One region of the Streptomyces sp. NPDC028991 genome, then DNA from elsewhere that is predicted to be linked to it. Evidence: predicted binding sites of a transcription regulator. Region 1 holds the regulator's gene; the other holds the start of a gene.

Region 1 (11,031 bases):
GTGCCCGCCTCGGACGGGAACGCCGACTCGATCATGACCTGGTAGCGGCGCATGTCGACGATGTGGTCGACGTGCTCGATGTCCACCGGGCACTGCTCGACGCAGGCGCCGCAGGTGGTGCAGGACCACAGGACGTCCGGGTCGATGACGCCGTTCTCCTCGACGGTGCCGATCAGCGGGCGCTCGGCCTCGGCGAGGGCGGCTGCCGGGACGTTCGCCAGCTGCTCCTCGGACGCCTTCTCCTCGCCCTCCATGGTCTTGCCGCCGCCGGCCAGCAGGTAGGGGGCCTTGGCGTGCGCGTGGTCGCGCAGGGACATGATCAGGAGCTTGGGGGAGAGCGGCTTGCCGGTGTTCCAGGCGGGGCACTGCGACTGGCAGCGGCCGCACTCGGTGCAGGTGGAGAAGTCGAGCAGGCCCTTCCAGGAGAAGTGCTCGACCTGGGAGACGCCGAAGACGTCGTCGTCGCCGGGGTCGGTGAAGTCGATCGGCTTGCCGCCGGACGTCATCGGCAGCAGCTCGCCGAGGGCGGTGCCGCCCTTCGCGTCGCGCTTGAACCAGATGTTGGGGAAGGCGAGGAAGCGGTGCCAGGCCACGCCCATGTCGGTCTTCAGGGCGACCGTGATCATCCAGATGAAGGAAGTCGCGATCTTCAGGCCGGCGAAGAAGTAGACGAGGTTCTGGAGCGTGGAGACGTCCAGGTCCCCGAGCGCGGAGACGACCGGGTACGAGATGAAGAACGACGCCTCGTAGCCGTCCACGTGGTGGAGGGCGCCCTCGAGGGCGTGCAGCATGAAGATGCAGACGCCGACGATGAGGATGACGGCCTCGACGAAGTACGCCTGGCCGAAGTTGGAACCGGCGAAGCGGGACTTGCGGCCGGGCTTGTTCGGCTTGCTCAGCTGGCGGATCCCGATCAGGACCAGGATGCCGAGCACCGTCATCGTGCCGATGAACTCGACGAAGACGTTGTACGGCGCCCAGTCGCCGATGACCGGCAGGATCCAGTCGGCCTCGAACAGCTGGCCGATCGCGTTGACGATCGTCAGCAGCAGGGAGAAGAAGCCCACCGCCACGAACCAGTGCGCCACCCCGACGATGCCCCAGCGGTTCATCCGGGTGTGGCCGAGGAACTCCCTGACCACGGTGATGGTGCGCTGTGCGGGGTCGTCGGTCCGCGTACCTGCCGGTACCGGCTGGCCCAGCCGCATGGAGTTGTAGATCTGCAGGACGGCGCGGCCGAACAGTGCGACGCCGACCACGATCAGGACCAGCGACACGATGATCGCGGCGAGTTGCATTTGGGGCTCCTCGGGCCTGCGAGGTTTCGAGGGGGGCGGTATTACTAAGCGGTAACTTAGGTAGTTCGTCTGAGACTACCCCCATCCTCCGCCGCACTGTAGCCGGACGTGCGGTGATCTGCGTCGCTGAGGCAACCCTGACCGCCGGGCCCGGCCGCCGGGCCTGACCGCCGGGCCCGGTCGGCGGGGTCGGCGTCGCATTGCGCCGGACGCGCCATTCATCGCAAATCATGATATTCGGCATGATTCAGGCATAGGTTGTGCCCGTGCTCTACGGGATCGCTGCAGCCACCGCCTCTTTCCTCCTCGCCGCCCTGCTCACCGCGCTGCTGAGGGTGCCCGCCCTGCGCCTCGCCCTGGTCGACCGGCGACGGCAGCGCCCCGTCCCCCTGCTCGGCGGAGTGGCCGTCGTCCTCGTCACCGGGTTGGTCGCGTGGGCCGGTGACTGGACCGGCGTCGTGCCGGTGGGCTCGGTGGTCGGCCGGCTGCTCGTGGCCGGGACCGCCGTCGGCGCGCTCGGCCTGGCCGCCGACGTCTGGCGGCTGCGGCGGCGCTGGCTGCTCGCGGGGACGGCCGTCGCGGCGGCGTGCGTGGTGCCGTACGACGTGACCGGACCGGTGGCCGGGGCGCTCGCCGTGGGCTGGATCGCGCTGGTCGCCGTCGCCTTCCGGGGGCTGGACCACGCCGACGGGGTGGCCGGCACGGTGGGTGTGGTCACCGCCTTCGGCGTCGCCGCCTGCGCCGCCGCCGAGCTCATGGACGGGCTGGCGGTGCTGCTGAGTGCGCTGGCCGCCGCACTGACCGGTTTCCTGCTGCACAACTGGCATCCGGCGCGGATCGCCCTCGGGGCGTGCGGGTCGCTCTTCGCGGGCTTCCTGCTCGCCGGGGCGGCCGTGTTCACCCGGGCGGGGCACGAACCCGGGGCCGGCGCCGGGGTGCTGTTCGCGCTGACCGCCCTGGTGGGCGCCGACGTCGTCCTCGTGCTCCTCTCGCGGCGGCTGGCCGGGCGGCCCCTGCTGCGCGGCGGGCCCGATCATCTCGCCCACCGGCTGCGGCGGCTCGGGCTCACTCCGCAGGGCGCGGTGGTGGTCCTCGGCGCGGCCTCGTTCTGCGGGGTACTCGTGGGCGCGCTCGTGCACACCGGCTGGGCGGGGGAGGCGGCGGTGCTGTGGGTGGCGGGCGTGGCGGCGGTGGGGGTGCTGGGGCTGCTGCGGGTACGGGTGTACGAGCCTCGGCGGGCGGGGGCGGGCCCCCGGATCCGTGTGCCGGCGGGGGCGGAGCCCCGAACCCGTGTGCCGGCGGGGGCGGACCCCCGGCCCCGTGCGTCAGCGGGGGCGGACCCCCGGGCCCGTGTGCCGGCGGGGGCGGATCCCCGGACTCGTGTACCGGCGGGGGCGGAGCCCCGGACTCGTGTGCCGACGGGGGCGGACCCCCGGCCCCGTGCGTCGGCGGGGGCGGAGCCCCCGGCCCGTGCGTCACTCCACGGGCCGCGCGCGGAACCGCGGGGCAGGTCTCAGGAGTCCCCGGAGGCAACGGACGCTCCGTCGCGTGCGTCCTCCCGGGCGTCGATTTTTCCGGTTCGTCAAGGCAGGCGCGGGGAAGAAGCCCAGGTCAGCGCGCCGTTGCGCGTAAGGAACGGATAAGAGTTGAGCCTGCTCGACTCACCTCTGTTGACGCATTGGAAGGCGTCCTGCACACTTGAGCCTGTTCCACTCAAGTCAGCTGGAGGTTATTCACCATGGCACGTGCGGTCGGCATCGACCTGGGCACGACTAACTCCGTCGTCAGCGTTCTGGAGGGCGGCGAGCCCACCGTCATCACCAACGCCGAGGGCGCCAGGACCACGCCGTCCGTCGTCGCCTTCGCCAAGAACGGTGAGGTGCTGGTCGGCGAGGTGGCCAAGCGTCAGGCGGTCACGAACGTCGACAGGACCATCCGGTCGGTCAAGCGCCACATGGGCACCGACTGGAAGATCAACCTGGACGGCAAGGACTTCAACCCGCAGCAGATCAGCGCCTTCGTGCTGCAGAAGCTGAAGCGGGACGCCGAGTCCTACCTGGGCGAGAAGGTGACCGACGCGGTCATCACCGTCCCGGCGTACTTCAACGACGCCGAGCGCCAGGCCACCAAGGAGGCCGGTGAGATCGCGGGCCTCAACGTCCTGCGCATCGTCAACGAGCCGACGGCCGCCGCGCTGGCGTACGGCCTCGACAAGGACGAGCAGATCATCCTCGTCTTCGACCTCGGTGGCGGTACGTTCGACGTCTCGCTGCTGGAGATCGGCGACGGTGTCGTCGAGGTGAAGGCCACCAACGGTGACAACCACCTCGGTGGTGACGACTGGGACCAGCGCGTCGTCGACTACCTGGTCAAGCAGTTCCAGTCCGGCCACGGCGTGGACCTGTCCAAGGACAAGATGGCCCTCCAGCGCCTCCGCGAGGCCGCCGAGAAGGCCAAGATCGAGCTGTCCTCGTCCACCGAGACCTCGATCAACCTCCCGTACATCACGGCCTCCGCCGAGGGCCCGCTGCACCTGGACGAGAAGCTCACGCGCGCCCAGTTCCAGCAGCTGACGGCCGACTTGCTGGAGCGCTGCAAGACGCCGTTCCACAACGTCATCAAGGACGCAGGCATCCAGCTCAGCGAGATCGACCACGTCGTTCTCGTGGGTGGCTCCACCCGTATGCCCGCCGTCGCCGAGCTGGTCAAGGACCTGACCGGCGGCAAGGACGCCAACAAGGGCGTCAACCCGGACGAGGTCGTCGCCATCGGCGCCGCCCTGCAGGCCGGTGTCCTCAAGGGCGAGGTCAAGGACGTCCTGCTCCTCGACGTCACCCCGCTGTCCCTCGGCATCGAGACCAAGGGCGGCATCATGACCAAGCTGATCGAGCGGAACACGACGATCCCGACGAAGCGTTCGGAGATCTTCACCACCGCCGAGGACAACCAGCCCTCCGTGCAGATCCAGGTCTACCAGGGCGAGCGCGAGATCGCGGCGTACAACAAGAAGCTCGGTATGTTCGAGCTGACCGGTCTGCCCCCGGCGCCGCGCGGCGTCCCGCAGATCGAGGTCGCCTTCGACATCGACGCCAACGGCATCATGCACGTCACGGCGAAGGACCTCGGCACCGGCAAGGAGCAGAAGATGACCGTCACCGGCGGCTCCTCGCTGCCGAAGGACGAGGTCGACCGGATGCGCCAGGAGGCCGAGAAGTACGCGGAGGAGGACCACGCCCGCCGCGAGGCCGCCGAGTCCCGCAACCAGGGCGAGCAGCTCGTCTACCAGACGGAGAAGTTCCTCAAGGACAACGAGGACAAGGTCCCGGGCGAGATCAAGACCGAGGTCGAGGAGGCCGTCGCCGAGCTGAAGGAGAAGCTCAAGGGCGAGGACACCGCCGAGATCCGCACCGCCACGGAGAAGGTCGCCGCCGTCTCGCAGAAGCTGGGCTCGGCCATGTACGCCGACGCGCAGGGTGCGCAGGCCGCCGGCGGCGAGGCCCCGGGTGCCGGTGCCACCGCCGGTGACAAGGGTGGCGACGACGACGTCGTCGACGCCGAGATCGTGGACGACGAGCGCAAGGACGGTGCCGCGTGACGGAGGAGACCCCGGGCTTCGAGGAGAAGCCTGACGTCCCCTCCGGCGCCACCCCTGACGACGCCGAGCCGCAGGCCGCCTCCGAAGAGGGGGCGGCCCCGGCCGGGGACGCGAGCGAGAACGCGGGCCTGGTGGCCCAGCTGGACCAGGTGCGCACGGCGCTGAACGAGCGCACGGCGGACCTCCAGCGACTCCAGGCCGAGTACCAGAACTACCGTCGCCGGGTCGAGCGGGACCGCGTCGCGGTCAAGGAGGTCGCCGTCGCGAACCTCCTGTCCGAAGTGCTTCCCGTACTCGACGACATCGGTCGCGCCCGGGAGCACGGCGAACTCGTCGGCGGCTTCAAGTCCGTCGCGGAGTCGCTGGAGTCGACCGTGGCCAAGCTGGGCCTCCAGCAGTTCGGCAAGGAGGGCGAACCTTTCGACCCGACGATCCACGAGGCCCTGATGCACTCCTACGCGCCGGACGTCACCGAGACGACGTGCGTCGGGATTCTCCAGCCCGGGTACCGGATCGGCGAGCGCACCATCCGCCCCGCGCGGGTGGCGGTGGCCGAGCCGCAGCCGGGTGCCCAGCCGGCCAAGCCGGCCGAGGAGAACGCCGAGGCGCAGGCCGACTCCGCTCAGGACGCCGGGAGCAAGGAGAGCGGTGGCCCGGAGGAGGGCTGAGCTCGAAGTGACGAGAGAGGAGGGACGTCGGGGATGAGCACCAAGGACTTCATCGAGAAGGACTACTACAAGGTCCTCGGCGTCCCCAAGGACGCCACCGAGGCCGAGATCAAGAAGGCGTACCGGAAGCTCGCCCGCGAGTACCACCCGGACGCCAACAAGGGGAACGTCAAGGCGGAGGAGCGCTTCAAGGAGATCTCCGAGGCCAACGACATCCTCGGTGACCCCAAGAAGCGCAAGGAGTACGACGAGGCCCGCAGCCTCTTCGGCAACGGCGGGTTCCGCCCGGGGCCGGGCGCGGGCGGCGGCGGCACCTTCAACTTCGACCTGGGCGACCTCTTCGGAGGCGGCGCCCAGGGCGGGGGCCAGGGCGGCGCCGGCGGCTTCGGCGGCGGCCTCGGTGACGTCTTCGGGGGCCTGTTCAACCGCACCGGCGCCGGCGGCCCCGGCACCGGCACGCGGACCCAGCCCAGGCGCGGCCAGGACATCGAGTCCGAGGTCACCCTGAGCTTCACGGAGGCCATCGAGGGCGCGACGGTCCCGCTGCGGATGTCCTCGCAGGCACCCTGCAAGGCCTGTTCGGGCACCGGCGACAAGAACGGCACGCCGCGCGTGTGCCCGACCTGCGTCGGCACCGGCCAGGTCGCCCGTGGCTCGGGCGGTGGCTTCTCGCTCACCGACCCGTGCCCGGACTGCAAGGGCCGCGGCCTGATCGCGGAGGACCCCTGCGACGTCTGCAAGGGCTCCGGGCGGGCCAAGTCGTCCCGGACGATGCAGGTCCGCATCCCGGCCGGAGTGTCGGACGGGCAGCGCATCCGGCTGCGCGGCAAGGGCACGCCGGGCGAGCGGGGCGGACCGGCGGGCGACCTGTACGTGGTCGTCCACGTCAAGGAACACCCCGTCTTCGGCCGCAGGGGCGACAACCTCACGGTCACCGTCCCGGTGACGTACGCCGAGGCAGCCCTCGGCGGCGAGGTCAGGGTTCCGACGCTGGGCGGCCCGCCCGTCACGCTGAAGCTGCCGGCGGGCACTCCGGGCGGCCGGACCATGCGCGCCAGGGGCAAGGGCGCGGTCCGCAAGGACGGCACCCGCGGAGACCTTCTGGTCACCGTCGAGGTGAGTGTTCCGAAGGACCTGACGGGGAAGGCTCGTGATGCGCTGGAGGCGTATCGCGAGGCGACCGCGGACGAGGATCCGCGGGCGGAGCTGTTCCAGGCCGCGAAGGGAGCTTGACGGAGATGGACGGTCGTCGACGCAATCCGTATGAACTGACCGAGGACACCCCGGTCTACGTCATCTCGGTGGCGGCCCAGCTCTCCGGCCTGCACCCGCAGACGCTGCGCCAGTACGACCGCCTCGGCCTGGTCTCCCCGGACCGCACGGCCGGCCGCGGCCGGCGCTACTCGGCCCGCGACATCGAACTGCTCCGCACCGTGCAGCAGTTGTCGCAGGACGAGGGCATCAACCTGGCAGGCATCAAGCGCATCATCGAACTGGAGAACCAGGTCGCCGCGCTCCAGGCCCGCCTGGCGGAGCTGCAGGACGCCCTCGACGGCGCGGCCACGGCGATGCGCCAGCGCGAGGCGGCGGTACACGCCTCGTACCGCCGCGACCTGGTCCCGTACCAGGAGGTACAGCAGACCAGCGCCCTGGTGGTGTGGCGGCCCAAGCGGCACGGCCAGTCCCCGGACTGACGGTCCGCACCAGGCGGAACGGCGACGACCGGCCCGGAGGCTCCACCGGTTCCACCCGGCCCTCCGGGCCGTTTCGCAACGTTGCTGTCTCATTGGTCTAGTACTTCTTGACGATTTCGTGAAGACAGCGTTGGCTTCCCTCACCTGGGTCACCACAACACCCGTGTGTCGGAAGGTAAGCGCAGTGAACAGCCGTGCCCGTCGTATCGCCATATCCGTGGCCGCGTCCATGATGACCCTCTCGCTGGCCTCCTGTGGTGCGCTGGGCGCGTCCGAGAGCAGTGACGCGGCGAGCCCGACCAAGGGCAACGACATCACGGTGGCCCTGCTGCTCCCGGAGAAGGCGAACACCCGCTACGAGCAGTTCGACTACCCGTACTTCAAGGCGAAGGTCGCCGACCTCACGCGCGACCAGGGCAACGTCAAGTACGCCAACGCCGAGGCGAACGCCTCGAAGCAGGCCGACCAGATGCAGCAGATGATCGACGACAAGGTCGACGTGATCGTCCTGGACGCGGTCGACGCGAAGTCCATCGGCGACAGCGTGCAGAAGGCCAAGGACGCCGGCATCCCCGTCATCGCCTACGACCGGCTGGCCGAGGGCCCGATCGACGCCTACATCTCCTTCGACAACGAGCTGGTCGGCGAGGTGCAGGGCCGCTCCCTCGTCGAAGCGCTCGGCGACGGCGCGGACAGCTCCGACAAGATCGTCATGATGAACGGCTCGCCCACCGATCCGAACGCCAAGCAGTTCAAGGCCGGGGCGATGTCCGAGCTGAACGGCAAGGTGACGATCGCCCAGTCCTTCGACACCAAGGACTGGAAGCCGGAGAACGCCGAGGCGAACATGGCCGAGGCGATCGAGAAGATCGGCAAGAACGACATCGCGGGCGTCTACTCCGCCAACGACGGCATGGCGGGCGGCGTCATCAAGGCCCTGGAGGACGCGGGCGTCACCGACCTGCCGCCCATCACCGGCCAGGACGCGGAACTCTCCGCGGTGCAGCGGATCGTCACCGGCGAGCAGTACATGAGCGTGTACAAGTCCTACCCGCAGGAGGCCGAGAACGCCGCGGAGATGGCCGTGGCGCGGGTGCAGGGCCGGGACATCCAGTTCGAGGCGCTCGCCCGCGACAAGGTCGACAGCCCCACCCACAAGGGCGTCCCCGCGCAGCTCGTCCCGGTCGTCGCCCTGACACAGGACAACATCAAGAGCACCGTCGTCGCGGACGGCTTCTACAAGATCTCCGACATCTGCACCGCCAAGTACGCGGCGGACTGCACGGAGATCGGCCTGAAGTAGCCGGTCGTCCGGCCCCGGCGGACTGCCCGGACACACCGGTGGTAACCGGTGCTTTCCGGCCGCCGTCCCGCGCCGAGCCGTGTTGCGGACCCGGTCCCGGCCGCGCATAGTTGCGCTGCGGAAAGAGCCGGAACCGGGGGTGGGATGGGCGATGGCCGGGCACGGGGCGGATGAGCATCCTCACGGTGCCGACCGGCTGTGCGCGGCCGGGGACCGCGTGTACTCCCGGGCCGTACGACGCGGCCGGGTGCCCCGCCGGGACGCCGAGCCGGTCCCCTGCCTCCTCGAACTGGCCCTGCTGCACCCGGACCCCGACGACATGGACTGGCTGGTGCCGACCTCCCCGCAGGAGGTCATGACCCGGCTGCTGCGCGGGGTCCACGACGAGGTCAACGCCAGTCAGCGGCGGGTGGGCTCCGCGGTGGAGGCCTTCGAGCGGTACGCGGGTCTCGGCCGCCAGCTGAGGACCCCGGCCGGTACGGAGGGCACGGCGATCCGCGTCCTGGACGGTCTGTCCCGCATCCAGGCCGCGATGGACGAGGCGACGCAGGCGTGCACGACGGAGGTGCTCACCGTCCAGCCCGGCGGCATCCGGCGCGAGCCGGAGCTGTCGGAAGGCCTGCACCGGGCGCTGGCGCTGCGCGGGCGCGGGGTGCGGATGCGGGACCTGTACACGCACGTCGCCCGGCACGGCCAGGGCCTGCTCAACTACCTGGAGCTGATGGGCGACGCGGTGGAGGCCCGCACCCTGGACGAGGTGATCGACCGCCTCATCCTCTTCGACCGCACGGTCGCCTTCATCCCGGCCAACACCGACCGCACGATGGCCCTGGAGCTACGCCATCCCGCCTTGGTCGCCTACCTGGTCACGGTCTTCGAACGCCTGTGGCGCCTGGCGATCCCCCTGACGGCCCCGCTCCCCGACACCGGCATCGAGGGCATCTCCCACCGCGAGCAGTCCATCGCGGCGCTGCTGGCGGAGGGCCACCAGGACGCGGTGATCGCGGAGCGGCTGGGCATAAGCGTCCGCACGGCGCGGGCACACATCGCCCGCCTGTCGGAGACGCTGGGAGCGGCCAGCCGTACCCAGTTGGGGGTGCGCATCGCGCAGGCCGGCCTGGACGGCGCCGCGAGCCTGCCCGCCACGCTCAGCGTGCCCGATCAGGCTCCTGGTCGAGGATCCCCGACCGGCCGATGAGGAAGCCGAGCTGCGCCCGGCTCTCGCTGCCGAGGGTGGCGGCGAGTTTGGCGATGTGGACGCGGGCGGTCCGGACGTTCATGCCGAGGCGGTCGGCGATGACGTTGTCGGTGTGGCCCTCGACGAGGAGGGCGGCTATGGCTAGTTGGCGCGGGGTGATGCCGTTGAGCGTGGGTTGCGGGACCGCCTGCGGGTGCATGGGGGTGGCCAGGTGCCAGAGGCGGTCGAAGGTGTTGATGAAGTAGGCGACCAGGGCGGGGTGGCGGACTTCGAGGGCGAGTGACCGGTCGGTGCTGGCGGGGATGAAGGCGACGGTGCGGTCCACGATGATGAGACGGTCGGTGACCTCATCGAGGGTGCGCGCCTCCACATCGCCTGTCAGTTGCTCGTAGCGGGCGCGTGAGTACGCGGCGTGCCGTGCGGTGTGCTGGTAGAGCGCGCGCATGCGAGCGCCGCGGTCGAGGAAGGCCTGGTCCCGCTTGATGGCCCCTTCGAGGATGTCGGGGCGCCTGGTGACCTTCGAATCGTAGGGCTGAATCGCCAGCACCTCGTGCCTGCCCTCGACCATGGCTTCCGCGATGGCCCGCCCCGTGCGCTCCTTGCTGCCGAGGATTCTGAGCGCCGGAGTGTCCTCGCTCGCCGCCGCGCGCGTGCCCAGGCGCATGAGGGGTTCGAAGACGTCCGCCAGGTGTTCACCGCGCCGGCGCTCGCGGGCTATGCGGTCTTCCGACGTCCGCAGCAGTCGCCGCAGGGCGACGGTCGGTGCGGTCGGCTCCAGCCGGTCCAGGTCGTCGATGGCCGGGTGGAGGAGGCCGTTGTCGATCAGACAAGGTGCTGTCGCTGCCGTGGCGCTGGGCACACCGCCCTCACGCAGTGCGCGGGAGTACAGCTCGAGACCCGTCTCGCACAGTGCCTCGTCTCCGTGCCGGTGCGTCTCGTCGGTCATGAATGGCTTTCCCCCCCGAGGTCCCGGTGCTCCTGCTCCAGGATCCCTGACTGGGCTATGAGGAAGCCGAGCTGGGCACGGCTTCCGCTGCCCAGGGCCGTCGCCAGTTTCGCGATGTGGGCCCGGCAGGTGCGCACGTTCATACCGAGGCGGCGGGCGATGGCCTCGTCGACGTGGCCCTCCACGAGAAGCTTGGCGATGGAGTGCTGGATGTCGGTGATGCCGTCAGGAGCGGTCTCGTACGGGGCGCCCGCGCTCAGGGGGACAGCCCGGCCCCACATGAACTCGAACACCTTGGTCAGGTAACTGACGAGGCCCGGGTGGCGGAT
Region 2 (11,031 bases), on a different contig from region 1:
CGCCGGCCGCCGACACCCCGCCGCGCGGCTCCGCCCACATGGGCATGGGCGTCCTCGAGCACGACGGGCGCCACGGCACCCCCGTCCCGGGCGACGCGACCCAGACGGAAGGCGTCGACGTCTCGAGCCACCAGGGCAACGTCGCCTGGTCGACCCTGTGGAACAGCGGAGTCAAGTGGGCCTACGTCAAGGCCACCGAAGGGACGTACTACACCAACCCCTACTTCGCCCAGCAGTACAACGGCTCCTACAACGTGGGCATGATCCGCGGCGCCTACCACTTCGCCACCCCGGACACGACGAGCGGCGCCGCGCAGGCCAACTACTTCGTCGACCACGGCGGCGGCTGGTCCCGCGACGGCAAGACGCTGCCGGGCGCGCTGGACATCGAGTGGAACCCGTACGGGGCCACCTGCTACGGCAAGTCGCAGAGCCAGATGGTCTCCTGGATCCGCGACTTCCTGAACACCTACAAGGCGCGCACCGGCCGCGACGCCGTGATCTACACCGCCACCAGCTGGTGGACCCAGTGCACCGGCAACTACGGGGGCTTCGCGGCGAACAACCCGCTGTGGATCGCCCGGTACGCGTCCTCGGTCGGGACGCTGCCGGCGGGCTGGCCGTACTACACGATGTGGCAGTACACCTCGTCCGGGCCGACGGTCGGCGACCACAACAAGTTCAACGGGGCCCTGGACCGGGTCCGGGCGCTCGCGAACGGCTGACGCACACGCGCGTACGGCGAGGGCCCGGACTCGCACGGAGTCCGGGCCCTCCCCTTTACTCATCCGGTCGCATGGCCCGTCACGCCGCGACCGGAACCTCCGGCTCCGCACCGCTGGTCGCCGGTGCGAGTGCCAGCTCCAGGACCTGGCGGACGTCGGTGACCGCGTGGACGTCGAGCTTGTCCAGCACCTCGGCCGGGACGTCGTCCAGGTCGGGCTCGTTGCGCTTGGGGATGATCACCGTGGTGACGCCCGCCCGGTGCGCCGCGAGCAGCTTCTGCTTGACCCCGCCGATCGGCAGCACGCGCCCGGTCAGCGAGACCTCGCCGGTCATCGCCACGTCGGTGCGCACCAGCCGGCCGGAGAGCAGCGAGGCCAGCGCCGTCGTCATCGTGACGCCCGCGCTCGGGCCGTCCTTGGGGACCGCGCCCGCCGGGAAGTGGATGTGCACGCCCCGGTCCTTCAGGTCGGCCACCGGCAGCTCCAGCTCGGCGCCGCGGCTGCGCAGAAAACTCAGCGCGATCTGCGCCGACTCCTTCATGACGTCGCCCAGCTGACCGGTCAGGGTCAGCCCGGCCGCGCCCGTCTCCGGGTCGGCCAGCGACGCCTCCACGTAGAGCACGTCGCCGCCCGCGCCGGTGACCGCGAGGCCCGTGGCCACGCCCGGCACCGAGGTGCGCCGCTCGGCCGGGTCCTGGGCGGACTCGGGCACGTGGTGCGGCCGGCCGATCAGGGCACGCAGGTCGCCGTCGGTGACGGTGAACGGGAGCTTGCGTTCGCCGAGTTCGTGCTGGGCCGCCACCTTGCGCAGCAGCCGGGCGATCGACCGTTCCAGGGTGCGCACGCCCGCCTCTCGCGTGTACTCGCCGGCCAGCTTGCGCAGCGCGCCCTCGTCGACCGTGACCTCGTCCGGGGCCAGGCCGGCCCGCTCCAGCTGGCGCGGGAGCAGGTGGTCGCGGGCGATGACGATCTTCTCGTCCTCGGTGTAGCCGTCGAGGCGGACCAGTTCCATGCGGTCGAGCAGGGCCTCCGGGATGGCTTCGAGGACGTTGGCCGTCGCGAGGAACACGACGTCGGACAGGTCCAGCTCGACCTCCAGGTAGTGGTCCCGGAAGGTGTGGTTCTGGGCGGGGTCGAGCACTTCGAGCAGGGCGGCGGCCGGGTCGCCCCGGAAGTCGGAGCCCACCTTGTCGATCTCGTCCAGCAGGACGACCGGGTTCATGGACCCGGCCTCCTTGACGGCGCGCACGATGCGTCCGGGCAGCGCGCCGACGTACGTACGCCGGTGGCCACGGATCTCGGCCTCGTCGCGGACGCCGCCGAGGGCGACGCGGACGAACTTCCGGCCCATCGCGTGGGCGACGGACTCGCCGAGGCTGGTCTTGCCGACGCCGGGCGGGCCGACGAGAGCCAGTACCGCACCACCGCGCCGGCCGCCGACGACCCCGAGGCCGCGGTCGCCCCGCCGCTTGCGCACCGCCAGGTACTCGGTGATCCGCTCCTTGACGTCCTCCAGACCCGCGTGCTCGTCGTCGAGGACCGCCTGTGCGCCCTGAATGTCGTAGGCGTCCTCGGTGCGGACGTTCCACGGCAGTTCGAGGACGGTGTCGAGCCACGTGCGGATCCAGGAGCCCTCCGGCGACTGGTCGGAGGACCGCTCCAGCTTGTCGACCTCCTTGAGGGCCGCCTCGCGGACCTTCTCCGGCAGGTCGGCGGCCTCGACGCGGGCACGGTAGTCGTCGGACTCCTCACCCTCCTGCTCGCCGTTGAGTTCGCGCAGTTCCTTGCGCACGGCTTCCAGCTGGCGGCGCAGCAGGAACTCCCGCTGCTGCTTGTCGACGCCCTCCTGGACGTCCTTGGCGATGGTCTCGGCGACGTCCTGCTCGGCGAGGTGGTCGCGCAGTTGCTGGGTGGCGAGCCGCAGCCGGGCGACCGGGTCGGCGGTCTCCAGGAGCTCGACCTTCTGCTCGGTGGTCAGGAAGGGCGAGTAGCCGGAGTTGTCGGCGAGCGCGGAGACGCCGTCGATGGCCTGGACGCGGTCGACGACCTGCCAGGCACCGCGCTTGCGCAGCCAGGCGGTGGCGAGCGCCTTGTACTCCTTCACCAGCTCGGCGACCTGGCCGGGCAGCGGGTCGGGCACGGTCTCGTCGACGCTCGTGCCCTCGACCCACAGCGCGGCGCCGGGACCGGTGGTGCCGGCGCCGATCTTCACGCGGTCCCGGCCGCGGATCAGGGCTCCCGGGTCGCCGTCGGCCAGCCTGCCGACCTGCTCCACCGTGCCGAGGACGCCGGTCTTGGCGTAGGTGCCGTCGATGCGTGGGACGAGGAGGACCCGGGGCTTGCCGGGTTCGGACCTGGCGGCGGCCTGGGCGGCCTCCACCGCGGCCCGTACCTCGGCGTCGCTCAGGTCCAGGGGGACGACCATTCCGGGCAGGACCACTTCGTCGTCGAGCGGCAGCACAGGCAGGGTGAGCGGTGTGAAGGCGGCGGACTCAGCAGCCATGATCTCCCCTTCGGCAGTCAAGTTGAGTTACATCGACTCAATGAAAGGGAGTCTCCGATTGTTCCCCACAGCGTGTTCGCTCTGAGCGATCAACAACCGGGGCTTCCGTGGCCTGCCGGAATTCAAGGGCCGGCTCGGGATCCGCAGCCGGGCCCCGTGGAGGGGAGCACGGCCGGAGGCTCCCGCATTCCCCCTGTCAAGCCCTGTCAAGATGGGCCGATGCCCACCCCTTCCCATGACTCCTACGACATCCCCGAAGTGCTGGACCGTCGCGAGGGCCCGCACGGCGAGGTCGTCCTGCGCCGGCACGGGGCGCTGCTGCAGATCATCGCGAACGGCTGCTTCCTGATGGACACCTCCGACGGACGCTCGGAGCGGCGCCTGGTCGACGCGGCGGCCGACGCGCTCGCCGCCTCCGGCGGACGCGGTGCGCCGCACCTGCTCATCGGCGGGCTCGGCGTCGGCTTCTCGCTCGCACACGCGGCCGCCGACCCGCGCTGGGGCCGGATCGCGGTCGTCGAGCGCGAGCGCGCCGTCATCGACTGGCACCGGGGCGGACCGCTGGCCGCGCTGTCCGCCGAGGCGCTGGCCGATCCGCGCGCGGAGATCGTGGAATCGGATCTCGTGGAGTACGTCAATGAGACATCCGACACGTACGACGCGCTCTGCCTCGACATCGACAACGGCCCCGGCTGGACCGTCACCGAGGGCAACGACGGGCTCTACGCGCCGGCCGGACTGGCGGGCTGCGCACGGGTGTTGAGGACCGGCGGGGTGCTTGCCGTATGGTCTGCGCAGCCCTCTCCGGAATTCGAAGAAACCTTGCGTAATGCCGGGTTCCAACAGGTGCGTACCGAAGAGATCCCCGTTGCCCGGGGCGTTCCGGACGTCGTCCACCTCGCCGTCGGGCCTGGATAGCAAAGGCGCGGTGGCTCCCCGTACGCTGCTGCTCTGACGCGGATCATTCAAGCGTCAAGCGCAGCCATGGGATCACCCCACGGATTCCGGAAAGCACACCTCAGGGGCGGGCGATGGAGCAGACACAGACCTCCCACAACGGCACGGCGACGGCTACTCCGGGCGCACAGCGACGGGTGCTGGTGGTCGAGGACGACCAGACGATCGTGGACGCCATCGCGACCCGCCTGCGCGCCGAGGGGTTCCTGGTGCAAACGGCGGGCGACGGTCCGTCCGCGGTCGACACGGCCGAGGCATGGCAGCCCGACCTGCTGATCCTCGACATCATGCTGCCCGGCTTCGACGGTCTGGAGGTCTGCCGGCGCGTGCAGGCCCAGCGACCGGTGCCGGTGCTCATGCTCACCGCGCGCGACGACGAGACGGACATGCTGGTCGGACTCGGCGTGGGCGCCGACGACTACATGACCAAGCCGTTCTCGATGCGCGAGCTGGCCGCGCGCGTGCATGTGCTGCTGCGCCGGGTGGAGCGGGCCGTCGTGGCCGCCTCCACGCCGCGCAGCGGCATCCTGCGCCTCGGTGAACTGGAGATCGACCACGCGCAGCGCCGGGTGCGGGTGCGCAGCGATGACGTGCACCTCACCCCCACCGAGTTCGACCTGCTGGTCTGCCTGGCGAACACCCCGCGCGCGGTGCTCTCCCGTGAGCAGCTGCTGGCCGAGGTGTGGGACTGGGCGGACGCCTCCGGCACCCGGACCGTCGACAGCCACATCAAGGCGCTGCGGCGGAAGATCGGCGCCGAGCGCATCCGCACGGTGCACGGCGTGGGCTACGCGCTGGAGACACCGACGCCATGAGCCGAGGGCGGCAGGCCGCGCGCAGGAGCCCCGCCCCCCGGAGCACCGGGGTTCCCTGGGGCGGTGTACGCCCGTTCTCGATCAAGACCAAGCTGGGCGCGCTGGTCGTCACGTCGGTGCTGATCACCACCGGCCTGTCGGTGATAGCGGTGCACACCAAGACGGAGCTGCGCTTCATCACGGTCTTCTCGATGATCGCCACGCTGCTGATCACGCAGTTCGTCGCGCACGGGCTGACCGCGCCGCTGGACGAGATGAACGCCGTGGCCCGGTCCATCTCGCACGGCGACTACACGCGCCGGGTACGCGAGAACCGCCGCGACGAGCTGGGCGACCTGGCCGTCACCATCAACCGCATGGCCGACGACCTGGAGGCCCAGGACCTCCAGCGCAAGGAGCTGGTGGCGAACGTCTCGCACGAGCTGCGCACCCCCATCGCGGGCCTGCGCGCGGTGCTGGAGAACATCGTCGACGGGGTCACCGAGGCCGATCCGGAGACCATGCGCACGGCGCTCGGGCAGACGGAACGGCTCGGCCGGCTGGTGGAGACGCTGCTGGACCTGTCCCGCCTGGACAACGGCGTCATACCGCTGCGCAAGCGGCGCTTCGAGGTGTGGCCGTACCTCTCCGGCGTGCTGAAGGAGGCCAACATGGTGGCGTCGGCACGCGCGGGCATCGCCTCCGGCTCCGGCAACCACACCCGCACCGACGTGCATCTGGCCCTCGACGTCTTCCCGCCGGAGCTGACCGCGCACGCCGACCCCGAGCGCATCCACCAGGTCGTCGCCAACCTCATCGACAACGCGGTCAAGCACAGCCCGCCGCACGGCCGCGTGACGGTCAGGGCGCGGCGCGGGGAGCTGCCGGAGTCGCTGGAGCTGGAGGTTCTCGACGAGGGACCCGGCATTCCGCGCTCGGAGTGGCGCCGGGTGTTCGAGCGCTTCAACCGGGGTTCGGTGTCCCGGCCGCACGGTCCGGGCAGCGACGGCGGCACCGGACTCGGCCTGGCGATCGCGCGCTGGGCGGTGGATCTGCACGGCGGCCGGATCGGTGTGGCCGAATCCGAGCGGGGCTGCCGGATCCTCATCACTCTTCCGGGCCTGCCGTCGGCGTCGAGTTGACGTAGGGTTCGAAGCGGAGCGTCAAGATCCACTGACGTCCGCCCTGGCGGACACGTGTGATCAGGCGCAGACCAGGGTCAGACCCGCGTTTTCTCGGCGCCGGGTCCCGGTCTCCCGATCCCACACGCAGCAGAACCTCGCTTGTTTCCCGCCATTTCCAGCACCGAAACGCGGTCTGCGATGTGACTTACGCGACGATGAACGGGCCCGGTCTGACCTTCCGGGCCCGGGAGGCGTAGCCTTGATTCCCGCTGTCCACCATCTTGTGAAGCGGAAGAGGGCGGTTCTCGCCGTGTCGCCACAGTCCCCCAGTAACTCGAGCATCTCGACCGACACCGACCAAGCGGCCAACGCGGGCAAGAACCCCGCGGCCGCCTTCGGTGCCAACGAGTGGCTCGTCGACGAGATCTATCAGCAGTACCTCCAGGATCCGAATTCCGTGGACCGAGCCTGGTGGGACTTCTTCGCCGACTACAAGCCGGGGGCGGCCGCGGCCCAGTCCGCCTCCGGCAGCACGAACGCGGATTCCGGCAGCGCGCCCCAGGCCGCCCCCGCGCCGCAGGCGCAGGCTCCCGCCCCGGCCCGGCCCCAGGCCGCCGCCCCCCAGCAGGCCGCCGCGCCCGCACAGCAGGCCGCGCAGCCCGCCGCCGCACCGGCGGCTCCGGCCACGCGGCCCGCCCCGGCCAAGCCCGCCGCCAAGCCGCAGGCGAAGGCCGCCGCGCCGGCCAAGGACGCCACCGCCACCGAGGCCCCCGAGGGGCCCGAGCTGGTGACCCTGCGCGGCCCCGCCGCCGCGGTCGCGAAGAACATGAACGCCTCGCTCGAGCTGCCCACGGCCACGTCCGTGCGCGCGGTCCCGGTGAAGCTGCTGTTCGACAACCGCATCGTCATCAACAACCACCTCAAGCGCGCCCGGGGCGGGAAGATCTCCTTCACGCACCTGATCGGCTACGCGATGGTGCAGGCCATCAAGGCCATGCCGTCGATGAACTACGCGTTCGGCGAGAAGGACGGCAAGCCGACGCTCATCAAGCCGGCGCACGTCAACCTCGGCCTCGCCATCGACCTGGTCAAGCCCAACGGCGACCGCCAGCTCGTCGTCGCGGCGATCAAGAAGGCCGAGACGCTGAACTTCTTCGAGTTCTGGCAGGCCTACGAGGACATCGTCCGCCGCGCCCGCGACGGCAAGCTGACGATGGACGACTTCTCCGGCGTCACGGTCTCCCTGACCAACCCCGGCGGTCTCGGCACCGTCCACTCGGTGCCGCGCCTGATGCCCGGCCAGGCCGTCATCATGGGCGTCGGCTCCATGGACTACCCCGCGGAGTTCCAGGGCACCAGCCAGGACACCCTGAACAAGCTCGGCATCTCGAAGGTCATGACGCTCACGTCGACCTACGACCACCGGGTCATCCAGGGCGCCGCCTCCGGCGAGTTCCTGCGCCAGGTCGCCAACCTGCTCCTCGGCGAGAACGGCTTCTACGACGAGATCTTCGAGGCGCTGCGCATCCCCTACGAGCCGGTCCGCTGGCTCAAGGACATCGACGCCTCGCACGACGACGACGTCACCAAGGCCGCCCGCGTCTTCGAGCTGATCCACTCCTACCGGGTCCGCGGCCACGTCATGGCCGACACCGACCCGCTGGAGTACCAGCAGCGCAAGCACCCCGACCTGGACATCACCGAGCACGGGCTCACCCTGTGGGACCTGGAGCGCGAGTTCGCGGTCGGCGGCTTCGCCGGCAAGTCCCTGATGAAGCTGCGCGACATCCTCGGCGTGCTGCGCGACTCGTACTGCCGCACCACCGGCGTCGAGTTCATGCACATCCAGGACCCGAAGCAGCGCAAGTGGATCCAGGACCGCATCGAGCGCTCGCACACCAAGCCGGAGCGCGAGGAGCAGCTGCGCATCCTGCGCCGGCTGAACGCCGCCGAGGCGTTCGAGACGTTCCTCCAGACCAAGTACGTCGGCCAGAAGCGGTTCTCCCTGGAGGGCGGCGAGTCCGTCATCCCGCTGCTGGACGCGGTCATCGACTCGGCGGCCGAGTCCCGCCTGGACGAGGTCGTCGTCGGCATGGCCCACCGCGGCCGGCTGAACGTGCTGGCCAACGTCGTCGGCAAGTCGTACGCGCAGATCTTCCGCGAGTTCGAGGGCAACCTCGACCCGAAGTCGATGCACGGCTCCGGTGACGTGAAGTACCACCTGGGCGCCGAGGGCACCTTCACCGGCCTGGACGGCGAGCAGATCAAGGTCTCGCTGGTGGCCAACCCATCGCACCTGGAGGCGGTCGACCCGATCGTCGAGGGCGTCGCCCGCGCCAAGCAGGACATCATCAACAAGGGCGGCACGGACTTCACCGTCCTGCCGGTGGCGATCCACGGCGACGCGGCCTTCGCGGGCCAGGGCGTGGTGGCCGAGACCCTGAACATGTCGCAGCTGCGCGGCTACCGCACCGGCGGCACGGTCCACGTCGTCATCAACAACCAGGTCGGCTTCACCGCCGCCCCGGAGTCGTCGCGCTCCTCGATGTACGCCACCGACGTGGCCCGCATGATCGAGGCCCCGATCTTCCACGTGAACGGCGACGACCCGGAGGCCTGCGTCCGCGTGGCGCGCCTGGCCTTCGAGTTCCGCCAGGCGTTCAACAAGGACGTGGTGATCGACCTCATCTGCTACCGCCGCCGCGGTCACAACGAGACCGACAACCCGGCCTTCACCCAGCCGCTGATGTACGACCTGATCGACAAGAAGCGCTCGGTGCGCAAGCTGTACACCGAGTCCCTCATCGGTCGCGGCGACATCACCCTGGAGGAGGCCGAGCAGGCGCTCCAGGACTACCAGGGCCAGCTGGAGAAGGTCTTCACCGAGGTCCGCGAGGCCGCCTCCCAGCCGGCCGCCGCCGAGCCCTCGGACCCGCAGGCCGAGTTCCCGGTCGCCGTGAACACCGCGGTCACCGCCGAGACCGTCAAGCGGATCGCCGAGTCCCAGGTCAACATCCCCGACCACGTCACCGTGCACCCGCGGCTGCTGCCGCAGCTGCAGCGCCGGGCGGCGATGGTCGAGGACGGCACGATCGACTGGGGCATGGGCGAGACCCTCGCCGTCGGCTCGCTGCTGCTGGAGGGCGTCCCGGTCCGGCTGTCCGGCCAGGACTCGCAGCGCGGCACCTTCGGCCAGCGCCACGCGGTGCTCATCAACCGCGAGACCGGCGACGAGTTCACGCCGCTGCTGTACCTGTCCGAGGACCAGGCCAGGTACAACGTCTACAACTCCCTGCTCTCCGAGTACGCGGTGATGGGCTTCGAGTACGGCTACTCGCTGGCCCGCCCCGACGCGCTGGTGATGTGGGAGGCGCAGTTCGGCGACTTCGTCAACGGCGCGCAGACGGTCGTGGACGAGTTCATCTCGTCGGCCGAGCAGAAGTGGAACCAGACCTCCGGCGTCACCCTCCTGCTGCCGCACGGCTACGAGGGCCAGGGCCCGGACCACTCCTCGGCCCGCCCGGAGCGCTTCCTCCAGCTCTGCGCGCAGAACAACATGACGGTCGCGATGCCGACCCTGCCGTCGAACTACTTCCACCTCCTGCGGTGGCAGGTGCACAACCCGCACCACAAGCCGCTGGTCGTCTTCACCCCGAAGTCGATGCTGCGCCTCAAGGCCGCGGCCTCGAAGGCGGAGGAGTTCACGACGGGCCAGTTCCGCCCGGTCATCGGCGACGACTCGGTCGACGCGGCCGCGGTCAAGAAGGTCGTCTTCTGCGCGGGCAAGGTCTACTACGACCTCGACGCCGAGCGGAAGAAGCGCGGCGTGACGGACACGGCCATCATCCGCATCGAGCGCCTGTACCCGCTGCCGGGTGCCGAGCTCCAGGCGGAGATCGCCAAGTATCCGAACGCCGAGAAGTACCTGTGGACGCAGGAGGAGCCGGCGAACCAGGGTGCCTGGCCGTTCATCGCGCTCAACCTGATCGACCACCTGGACCTGGCGGTCGGTGCCGACGTCCCGCACGGCGAGCGCCTGCGCCGCATCTCGCGCCCGCACGGCTCGTCCCCGGCCGTCGGTTCCGCCAAGCGGCACCAGGCCGAGCAGGAGCAGCTGGTGCGCGAGGTCTTCGAGGCCTGAGAGTCTCCGAGCCGGCCTGACGTGACCTGATGGCCACGCCGGAGGGCCCGGTCCGTGTTCACTGGAACACGGACCGGGCCCTCCGGCGTGTCGCGCACGTCCTATCCTGGGACCAGCGGTTCCACGGAGCCGGCCTTGTCCGACCCCTTCCGACGGAGAGCACGTTGTACTTCACCGACCGCGGCATCGAGGAACTGGAGAAGCGGCGCGGCGAGGAGGAGGTCACCTTCGAGTGGCTCGCCGAGCAGCTGCGGACCTTCGTCGACCTGAACCCGGACTTCGAGGTGCCGGTGGAGCGGCTGGCGACGTGGCTGGCGCGGCTGGACGACGAGGACGACGAGGAGTAGCCGCACCGAGAGGGCACCGGCAGGCATGCCACCGCGTTCCCGGGGCCGTCACGGACGCCGTGACAGCCCGTACGCCACCCCCAGCGCGCCGTGTGCGATGAGCAGCGCACCCGCCGTGGTCCAGCCTCCGGCGCGGCGTCGCAGGCCCCAGACGGTGAGCGGCAGGCCGGCCGCCACCTGGGCCACGGCCAGGGCACGGGCTCCGGGACCGCCCACCCAGGGCATCCAGGGAGCGAGGCGGCTCTCGTCGGCGGTGGGGCGGCGCCCGGCCGCCTCGGTCCGCCGGGCACCGGGCAGGGCGCGGACGGCGTCGCCGAGGCGGTCGGCGGGCTCGCCGGGGTCGAGACCCGCGGGGAGCGCGACTCCCGCGCGCGTGAGGACCGCGAGCAGTCCGCGCAGCCTGGTACGGGCGTCCGCCTCGGGATCCGGCTTCGTCAGCC

What was found. Region 1 encodes HspR, which represses chaperone genes until heat shock. Its sites were predicted from a motif close to TTGAGNNNNNNNNNCTCAA; they were not measured.
Region 2: the regulator HspR is predicted to act here: its motif matches at 3,251-3,269, upstream of lon (endopeptidase La).

Annotation. Positions count from the first base shown of each region.
Region 1 covers NZ_JBVHVP010000004.1:431,832-442,862, forward strand. Annotated here, with positions in the region: gene ACZ4V1_RS12225 ((Fe-S)-binding protein) at 1-1,298, opposite strand, end outside; gene ACZ4V1_RS12230 (MraY family glycosyltransferase) at 1,559-2,941, shown strand; gene dnaK (molecular chaperone DnaK) at 3,037-4,893, shown strand; gene grpE (nucleotide exchange factor GrpE) at 4,890-5,561, shown strand; gene dnaJ (molecular chaperone DnaJ) at 5,595-6,794, shown strand; gene ACZ4V1_RS12250 (heat shock protein transcriptional repressor HspR) at 6,800-7,255, shown strand; gene ACZ4V1_RS12255 (sugar ABC transporter substrate-binding protein) at 7,440-8,558, shown strand; gene ACZ4V1_RS12260 (helix-turn-helix transcriptional regulator) at 8,710-9,756, shown strand; gene ACZ4V1_RS12265 (helix-turn-helix transcriptional regulator) at 9,707-10,702, opposite strand; gene ACZ4V1_RS12270 (helix-turn-helix transcriptional regulator) at 10,699-11,031, opposite strand, start outside.
Region 2 covers NZ_JBVHVP010000010.1:130,557-141,587, forward strand. Annotated here, with positions in the region: gene ACZ4V1_RS21155 (lysozyme) at 1-725, shown strand, start outside; gene lon (endopeptidase La) at 805-3,228, opposite strand; gene ACZ4V1_RS21165 (polyamine aminopropyltransferase) at 3,448-4,146, shown strand; gene ACZ4V1_RS21170 (response regulator transcription factor) at 4,260-5,000, shown strand; gene ACZ4V1_RS21175 (sensor histidine kinase) at 4,997-6,121, shown strand; gene ACZ4V1_RS21180 (multifunctional oxoglutarate decarboxylase/oxoglutarate dehydrogenase thiamine pyrophosphate-binding subunit/dihydrolipoyllysine-residue succinyltransferase subunit) at 6,414-10,244, shown strand; gene ACZ4V1_RS21185 (DUF6104 family protein) at 10,409-10,591, shown strand; gene ACZ4V1_RS21190 (hypothetical protein) at 10,640-11,031, opposite strand, start outside.